DNA from 3 places in the Colwellia sp. BRX8-5 genome. Region 2 is predicted to be linked to each of the others. Evidence: predicted binding sites of a transcription regulator. Region 2 holds the regulator's gene; each other region holds the start of a gene.
What was found. Region 2 encodes FNR, which switches genes on or off when oxygen is low (the NO sensors DNR and NnrR bind a similar motif). Its sites were predicted from a motif close to TTGATCTAGATCAA; they were not measured.

Region 1: H4J62_RS02935 (FeoA family protein) is a predicted target of FNR. The motif match lies at 1,521-1,534, and genes of this name have one in related genera.
Region 3: H4J62_RS12975 (bacteriohemerythrin) is a predicted target of FNR. The motif match lies at 1,947-1,960, and genes of this name have one in related genera.

The regions. Positions count from the first base shown of each region.
Region 1 covers NZ_JACGVR010000003.1:26,537-29,827, reverse strand. The annotation lists gene feoB (ferrous iron transport protein B) at 1-1,215, opposite strand, end outside; gene H4J62_RS02935 (FeoA family protein) at 1,215-1,439, opposite strand; gene H4J62_RS02930 (TonB-dependent receptor) at 1,767-3,291, opposite strand, start outside.
Region 2 covers NZ_JACGVR010000005.1:184,505-187,795, reverse strand. The annotation lists gene H4J62_RS05685 (heavy metal translocating P-type ATPase) at 1-34, shown strand, start outside; gene ccoS (cbb3-type cytochrome oxidase assembly protein CcoS) at 64-276, shown strand; gene H4J62_RS05675 (sulfite exporter TauE/SafE family protein) at 282-959, shown strand; gene fnr (fumarate/nitrate reduction transcriptional regulator Fnr) at 998-1,717, shown strand; gene uspE (universal stress protein UspE) at 1,867-2,793, shown strand; gene ttcA (tRNA 2-thiocytidine(32) synthetase TtcA) at 2,904-3,291, shown strand, end outside.
Region 3 covers NZ_JACGVR010000019.1:2,394-5,684, forward strand. The annotation lists gene H4J62_RS12970 (cytochrome D1 domain-containing protein) at 6-1,634, opposite strand; gene H4J62_RS12975 (bacteriohemerythrin) at 2,056-2,622, shown strand; gene H4J62_RS12980 (TonB-dependent hemoglobin/transferrin/lactoferrin family receptor) at 3,136-3,291, opposite strand, start outside.

The sequences.
Region 1 (3,291 bases), on a different contig from region 2:
AAACGGTGACATCATTATGGTGGTGATACGTTCACGCTCACTATCAAGAATTCGTGCCGACATTACAGCAGGAACCGTACAACCAAAACCAACAATTAAAGGGACAAAAGCTTTGCCGGGTAAACCAATTTTTTGCATAGCACTGTCAACCACAAACGCTGCACGCGCTAAGTAGCCACTGCTTTCTAAAATCGATAAACCAATGAATAAACAAGCGATGATTGGAATAAAAGTAGCGACCGTTTGAATACCTAAGCCAGCTCCTTCAATTAAGGTTAGCAACCACTGAGGTAAATCATAACTTGATAAAAATCTTTGCGGGTAATCGACAAAAATAGCGCCGGCTAAAATATCAAAAAAGTCGATAAAAGCGCTACCAACATTGATTGCAAACATAAACAATAAGTACATCATGCTAAGAAAAACGGGCACACCTAACCAAGGATGAAGGATAAAATGGTCAAGGCGGTCACTTAAACTTATTGCCGGTGCTTTTTTGGAAGCCGGTAGACCCTTTTTAACATCGATCAATAACTGCTGAATAAACTCGTAACGCGCCTGCATAATACTAATAGCATCGGTATTGGTTTGCTGACAGCCACCTTGATCATTACAAGCGCCACATTCAAGATCAATTAACACCTCAGTTGAGTTTTTGTCCGCGAGTTTATTGACAATATCTGCTGATAACATTAATTTCTTTGGACGTTCACTTGCTTTAGGTAATTCAAGTAAAGCCTGTTCAACTTGTTTTAAGGTATCTTTAGCTAAGCTGTTGGCAATAATAACTTTACAGCCAAGTTCTTTGGCTAAAATATTTATATCAACGGTTTGCGCTTCTTTTCGATCAGATTTATTGATAACCAATAATACCGGTAAACCGAGTTCAAGTAGCTGAGTCGTTAAATACAACTGACGCTTTAATTGCGTCGCATCGACGACATTAATTAAACAATCAATGTCGTTATTTTTAAGAAAATCTTGGGTAATAGTCAGGTCTTTACTTTGTTCAGTTCGAGTGGCGAGAGAACTAATGCCAGGTAAGTCTGAAAGTAAAACTTGCTCATTATTAAATGAGAAGCGCTGCTGTTTTGTCGCTACAGTGACGCCAGTCCAGTTTCCTGTTTGTTGTTTCGCGCCCGTTAGAGCATTAAAAAACGTGCTTTTTCCTGAATTGGCAAAGCCAACTAGAGCCAAATGTAAAGCTTGTGACATTAGACGATTTCTATACCTATTTGTTGAGCAATACTCGGTGCTAAGCAAATTTTAGTACCATGGAGATGAAAGGCAAGTGGCCCATTAAATGGTGCTTTATGGGCTAATGATATCTCAGTTTTTAACGCAAAACCCTGCTCGATTAACTTTGAAGTCAAATCGAAATTTGTTGGCAACGTGCGGATCACCGCTCGTTGGGTACGCCTCAATTGTGAAAGGGTCATAAACAACAACTCAAATAATAATGATTATCATTTGATTCTACTTTACTATTAACTTTTCAGCAAGCGTATATAACAGCGTAATTGATCTAAATCAGCTTAAATTAATCTACTAATAAATTTGATTTAAAATTTAATAGTTTAGCAAGCGTTCAATATAATCATATTAAAAATATAACTGGATTTATCTGCGCAGCTTACGTAAAAATAGCGAAAAGGTAAGAGAGGTATTGTTATTATGAAAATTAAATATTACCTAATGAAACATCGCTGACAAATCCAAATAGCTTGTCAGCGATTTACTATTTTAATGACAGTATGATTTATAGATTAAAAGCTATATGTCATTTCTGCCCATGCACTGGTACCTTCTTCAGGTAAACGGTCCATAAACGTTACATCACTGCCTTTGACTCGGTTATAGCCACCTAAGTGATTTTGATATTCTTTATTGAGTAGATTATCAACGCCAAAACGAAGCGTTAATTGATTATTGACGTAATATTGAGCGTCTACATTCATCACACCATAACCAGCACTTGTTTGTTCCTGATTCGTTAATGAAATATCTTTTTGTGCGGCGGCCATCACTAAAACCATATTTACAGACCAATTCTCACTAAAGTAATTGGCACTTAACTGACCATTCAATGGCGCAATACGATACAAGTTATCATTAATATCACGACGTTCGCCACGTACGTAACTGACCACGGCTGATAATTGTATTTGATCATTTATAGTGTAATAGCCATTTACATCAGCACCATAAAGCTTAGCATCTACATTAGTAAACTTTAGAGGGTTATCATCACCCGCCATCATTTGGGCCATCATTTTTGCTGACATATCCAACATACCTAAAGGAGTACCTTGAATATAGTCATCAATATTTTGATAGAAGAAATGAGGTGTGATCATAACTTTTTCAGTTTGGTAGGTAAAACCGACATCCGCTTGATAAGCTGTCTCACTGTTAAGATCCATATTACCCACATAAGTGTTACCGTCGGCCAGCCCACCCGTTGATTCCATCGGGGTCCAGAGATAAAGCTCTTGATATGAAGGCGCTCTATTTTTTAAACCTACGCCTATATATAATGATAAATCTTTCGATAATTGAGTTTCCGTGCTTAATGCGATATCTATATTGGTATCATTAACACTGTGATCACTGTTATTAAAGTTATCCCGTAAGTCTATGGCTAAATCAGCCATCGTTGGCATAGCTGAATTCATATTATCCATCATTGCAGAGCCCATCGGCATAATCATCATTGCCATAGATGTTGCCACTTGACCTGCATCTAATTCAGCTCTTTTTAAACGGACGCCTAACTGAACTTTGGTATTGTTAAAGGTTTGCTGCCATTGTGCAAATAGCCCAAAGCGATCATCTTTGACATCATTAAAGTTTACCACGGCAAACATCGAGTTATTTGGATTGGTGATCACAGAGTCATGCTTGGCTAAATAACCATCGAAGCCAAATTCTAACTCACCAAAAGTAAAAGATTTACCCAGCGAAAAATTAAAATTAGTTGTTATACCCGTAGCATTATTACGACGATGTTTTTCTGGATTATTATTCAATCGCTTTTCAAAGTTAGTCATACCATGATCGGCATCGGTGTAGCCTAACAACCAATCTGCTTGCCAATCGGCCCAGATAAAGTTACCGTCTAAACTTGCTCGGTGACTATAAATATATTCTATATCCATAGGTAATGCTGGCGTACCCGAATCTTGGGTATCTGTATAATGGTAGCTAAAACCTGTTTCACTACTCTCGCCAAAATAACGTAAATCAGTGCCAAATTGTCGTTTAGCAAAATCAGTTGGCGATATAATTTTA
Region 2 (3,291 bases):
TATCACTAACTCGTTACGTTTATTAAAAAAGTAAACGCAAACTTATAATAGAGCATAAAGACCATGAGCATTATTTATATTTTGATCCCCATAGCGATAATCCTAACCTCTATCGCCATTTATTTATTTTTTTGGGCAGTAAAAACTGAACAATTTGATGATTTAGAGAAACAAGGTATGAGTATCTTGTTTGATGAAGATGAAAACACTACCACCAAAAAGTCCACTGAAACCCATAGCGAAAATACAGCTAAAAATGATACGGGTAGTAAATAACAGCCATGTTGAGTATAGATTATTTATCGGCATTCATCATCGGCTTGTTAGGTTCGGGACATTGTATCGGTATGTGCGGTGGTATAACAACGATGTTAACATCTGCTATATCACCGCAACAAAAAGGCAGCGATAAATTTAAGCTGGTCGGTGCATATAATGTTGGCCGAATTTTTTCTTATAGCTTAATTGGGGCAATCGTTGGATTTAGTAGTTCTATTGCAATAAAGAATATTGGCGTTCCATTAGGTTTTTTACGGTTATTTGCAGCGGTATTTTTAATTTTATTAGGCTTGTATTTAGGCCAATGGTTAATGTGGCTATCAAAAGTTGAAAAAATGGGTAAGTTCCTTTGGCGCTATCTATCCCCGTTAAGTAAAAGGTTTATTCCCATTAATAATGCTAAACAAGCGCTAGCATTAGGAGCAGTCTGGGGATGGTTACCTTGTGGTTTAGTCTACTCAACATTAACTTGGTCCTTAGCCAGTGGAAGTGCTCTCAGTGGCGCCCTAATTATGACCAGTTTTGGTTTAGGTACTTTACCAGCCTTGTTAAGTCTTTCACTTGGCTCTTTTGGTATAAAGTCGTTGGTAACAAACACGAAATTCAAGAAAATAATGGCGCTAATGATAATTTCATACGGAATATACAGTTTAATGTTTGCATATAAGCAATTGTTTTAATATGATCGATAAATTAGGGATAACTCATTTAGGTTAATATGTATAAAAAGCCATGTTCTACATCTCAACATATTCATTGTCAAAACTGTAGTATCAGCGAGCTGTGTTTACCTTTCTCTTTAAATGATAAAGAACTCGATACACTAGACAGCATTATTGACCGTAAACGCCCTATTCATAAAGGCGAACAAATTTTCCAAGATGGCGACAAAATGCAAGCTTTATACGCTATTCGCTCTGGAACATTCAAAACATTTACGGTTAATGAACAAGGTGAAGAACAAATTACCGGTTTTCATTTAGCGGGTGATTTATTAGGTTTTGATGCTATTGCTGAGTCAGAGCATCCTAGTTTTGCAAAAGCCTTAGAAACATCTATGGTCTGTGAGATACCTTACAATACTTTAGATTCATTATCGAATACGATGCCTAAGTTGAAAAAACAAATTCTTCGCATGATGAGTTCCGAAATCCGCTCAGATCAAGAAATGTTAACGCTACTTAACCGCAAAAATGCTGAACAACGCTTAGCAACTTTTATTTCAACCTTAGCCAGTCGCTATCATGCACGGGGTATGTCACTAACAGATTTTCGCCTAACGATGACGCGAAGTGACATAGGTAATTATATTGGTTTAACGGTTGAAACCATCAGTAGATTATTAAATCGTTTTCAAAAAAATGAATTAATCACAGTTGATGGAAAACTCATCACAATACTTAATATGGATAAACTTAACGAGTGTGCTTCACTGTAGTTTATCGCTTTTTTAAATAATTATAGATAAATGCTTAACATTAAAGATGTTAAGCATTTTTTTTATTGAAATATTATGATTTAAAGCAAATAATATCTATTAATTATGGTCTATTATTAATATTATTTAATAACTAGGGAGTAAATATTATGGATAAGTATAAAAAAATATTAGCCGTTATTGATCCAACCACTGAAAATCAAAAAGCGTTGAAACGTGCGATTGAATTAGCACGACATAGTGGCGGACAGATCACTGCATTTTTAACCATTTATGATTTATCTTATGAAATGACCACCATGCTTTCTGGCGACGAGCGAGAAGCAATGCGTCAATCGGTTATTAATGATCGTAAACTATGGTTAGACGAAAAGATTTCAGAAACTGATCACCAAGACATAACCATAGATACCTGTATTATTTGGCATAATCGCCCATTTGAAAAGATCATAAAAAAAGTACTGGCTGAAAACTTCGATATTGTCATCAAAGGCACCCATCAACATGACAAGCTAAAGTCGGTTATTTTTACGCCAACAGATTGGCATATATTAAGGAAATGTCCCTGCCCAGTATTACTGGTTAAAGACCATAGCTGGCCAAGCAATGGTAATTTACTTACCGCACTCAATATCGGTAGCGATGATGATGAGCACAAAGCGCTTAATAATAAGTTAACCCAAGAATCAATAGTGTTTTCTTCACTGATTAAAGCCAATGTTCATTTGGTGAATTCTTATCCAGGTACGCCAGTAAATATTGCCATTGAAATTCCAGAGTTTAACGCCTCTGAATATAACGACACTATGTTTAATCATCACAAAAGTGCGATGAAAGACCATGCTAATAGCTTTAATATTCCGCTTAAAAATACCCATGTTAAAGAAGGTTTACCTGAAGATGTTATTCAAAGTATTTCTAAGCACGTTGATGCTGAATTAGTTGTGTTAGGTACTATTGGTCGAACGGGGATTTCAGCGGCACTTATTGGTAATACTGCAGAGCATGTCATTGACCGCCTTAACTGTGATGTCTTAGCGATAAAACCTGATGGTTACCTCTCGCCATTAGCTTAATATTGAAATATGTAAATATCCATTAAAAAGCCGAGGATTTCCTTGGCTTTTTGCTATACTACGCGCGGTAAAATTCATACTTTTTATTTCAAATATCTCTAGGAAACACTATGAGCGCTCAATCAGCGACACCAATAACATCTTTAACACCCAGCCAAAAAATACAGCTGAGTAAACTTGAGAAGCGCTTAAGACGACATGTTGGCCAAGCTATCGCGCAATATAATATGATAGAAGATGGCGATAAAATAATGGTGTGCTTATCGGGTGGCAAAGACAGTTACGCCCTACTGGCTATTTTAATGTTGTTAAAAGAATCAGCGCCCATTCATTTTGATATCGTTGCCGTTAATCTTGATCAAAAACAACCCGGTTTTCCTGAGCATATCCTTCCCGAATACTTAGAAGCTTTAGGTGTTGAATATAAAATTGCGCAAGAAGATACCTACTCTATTGTTAAAGATAAAATACCTGAGGGGAAGACCACCTGCAGTTTAT
Region 3 (3,291 bases), on a different contig from region 2:
ACTAATTAAGTTTTGTGGTTCATACGATTATGAACGTTAAACTTACCAGTAGGCGTTGTTAAACCCTTGATACGATGTAACTCTTTAAGCGTTTTTGCATCGTAAATTACAATCTCACCCGTAGGGTTTCTAGCATCTTTACGATTCCAAACAGATACCCAAACTTCAGTACCGTCATCATTAAACTCCATATGCAGTGCCGCTTTACCTGGCTCTGTTGTTACACGGATAGTTTTAACGATTTGGTGAGTATCTTTATCAAATACTTGTACTGATTGTTGAACTTCTGGCTCAGGATGTTTCAACTGATCAGCCCAAACATATTGTGAAGTTTCATGGGTACGGATAAATGCACCAGCACCATCTGTTTCAACTTCATAGCAAAGTTTCCAAGCTTTATCAGGATGACCCATAGGATCATTGCCCCATACTGATACTAGGCCAACACCTAAGTGAGTTGTGCCACCAACAGGACCACATTCTTTATCAATCCAGTTAGCGCCAGGACCAGGATGCGGTAATGCATCAACTTCAATCATCGCTTCTAACTTACGTTCAATAGTATCAATCACAACCATTTTATTTGAAGCATTAGCCGCAATTTGGAAGTAACGACCAGAGGGATCAAAGAAACCATCATGCAAAAATTCTGCTGAAGCAATACTAGTAATGGTTAAGTTATCTAAGTCGGTATAATCAACTTGTAGCATTTGACCAGTTTCTTTAACTGCCACGATAAATGAAGACGTTAAAGGCGAAGTGTAAATAGCAGCTACACGTGCTTCATTGATGAATTCACCTTTAGTATTGTAACCACGAGTAGATACAACTTTAAGTGGGTTTAATGTTACTGCATCCATAATAACGAAATGCGCAGGCCAGTAACCTCCAGCAATTACGTATTTTCCATCGCCAGAAACTGCGATATCACGAGCGTCATAAGCCATTTTAGTTTCAGCAACTAACATTTTGTCAGGCGTTTGCCATAAATCAATTTTATTTACTTTACCGTCACGACCAATGGTGTACCAAAAACGTCCAATATCTTTTGCATGGTCAACTTTATGATGTTCTGTACCTTTAATGACATGTACTGCGTAACCCGTATCGAGGTGAGCAATAATTTTCTTAGTATCACCATCAATAATGGCGGCAGTACCTGCGTCACGTTCGATAACAACAAAGAAGTTTTTCCAATTTAAACCATGCATTGGTTTAGTTGGATAATCTTTCGGTGCTACATATTCTTTGGTGTAAGAGCGCATTTGCGCTAAAGACATTTCTGGAGGAATAGGTGGTTCCATCTGAATGAAGGTCGCTAAATTAGCTATTTCTTCTTTACTGAATAAATCGTCAAAGTTATTCATACCACCTTCAGTACCTAAAGAAATAATCTTCTCTAAACGTTGCTGGCCTTTTTTTAAAGTATTTTCAGGCTCTAAATTTTTGCCTGTTGCGCCTTTACGCAAAGTACCATGACAACCAGCACAGCGTTGAAAGTATTGTAATTTCGCTTTATCAAAGTCAGCCTCAGACAAAGTCGGCTCTGTTGCTGATACAGACAGACTAATACCAGTAACGGCCATTCCTATTGCTAAACCAAGTGCTGACAAGCCATATTTAATTATTTTCATCGTCATTCTCCAGATATTTTTACGAGCTTAATGTTTTGGATAATTCTTATTTTTTCAGTGTTCTACTCTAATTTTATTTTTATTAGAATTTCGGTTATTTCGCTTTAATAAAAGTCGAAACTGAAACACCAATAAACAAATTCGTCGTTGTTAACGTTCTGGTCTACGCGCTTTATTATTGAAAGCAACTTAAAATCAATTACAAGAAAAAGTGTTAGTCCAGTAAACAAATGTAACTATTCATTACTTCAGGAATAAATAACCTGATTCAGATCAAGTTTTAAAAGTTTTAGTCATCAATGAATTTGCAACTTGATCAAGGTCAATAAATCAGGCGTTTTTAGAAGACTTAAGCTATTTTCGTATTAGAATCACCACAGAAACCAACTACTTAACCACATTAATTTTAGGGGTATTATTTATGAATAACCGCACTAAGTCTTTACTATATGCCGCCACTATTGGTTTGATTATTGTTGCTATTTTTTTAGGCTTTTTATCAAGCATGGCCAATCCAGTTTCTTGGGTATTAATTGTTGTGCTAGCACTGGTACCTTTGATTTATAAGAAAACAAATCAAAGCAATCAGCTGGAGTGGCAAGAAGAATATAGCGTCGGCATTGAAAGTTTAGATAATGATCATAAAAAACTGATTAACTTACTTAATCAGTTCACTACTGCCTATGACTATGCGATGAGTGAAGATTTTGAACGTCAAGCATTGAGTAATTTAATTGCTTACACAAAATATCATTTTGAACGAGAAGAAAATTTACTTGTTGAGCATAATTTTATTGATGTTGAAGCCCATAAAAAACAACATAAGGTGATGATAGCTCAAGTTGAATCATTCGTTAGCTTGTATGATGAAAAAGGTCATGACGCACTATCTGAAGTCAGTAGTTTCTTAAAAGAATGGTTAATTAATCATATCAATGGCACCGACAAAGAATATACCCAGTGCTTAACAGCACATGGCGTAAAGTAAGAAGTATCCAAAAATATTACTCAAAAGAAATCTCTATTATTGTAGAAATTATTGCTAGTGATCGGCCGCTTTATTACGTTTGTTTGTTTATCACCTAAAGAATAGTGTTTCAGAGTAAAAGCAATAAAGGTTCAATTTAAGCCTTGTTGATTTTACACCAGGGTAAGGATTATTCTCACTCAATGTATTGACGAATAAAACTCAACACACATAACCTGAGTATTGCCTTATTTTAACACTGCTGCCTGACTCTCCTACTGCATCGATATAAACAGAAGTGTCGATAACATCGATGCAGAGAATGATAATGCAGGCACGCCACTGCACTATTTCGTACCTTGATGTAGCTATTCAGTTTTTTATCAGAATCAAAACTGATCGTTGACGAACAAAGATACACTCATCCCTTGAAAGATAGGCTGTCTAAAAATAGCCATCATGAACATAAAAGCCTATTCATAATAGGCTTTTTATTCATCTTAAGTTCTTGTGTTAATATTTTTCTAACTTAAGCTACCAAGCATACTTGATTTGTACTGAGCCATTAATGCCCGCCGCAGCTAAGGTATCTAATAGTGGATCATTCGCTTCAAATCCGTTTACGTCAGACCAATGAGCGTATTTTTTGTCCGTTATATTATATATTGCTGCAGCTAAAGTTATTTTATC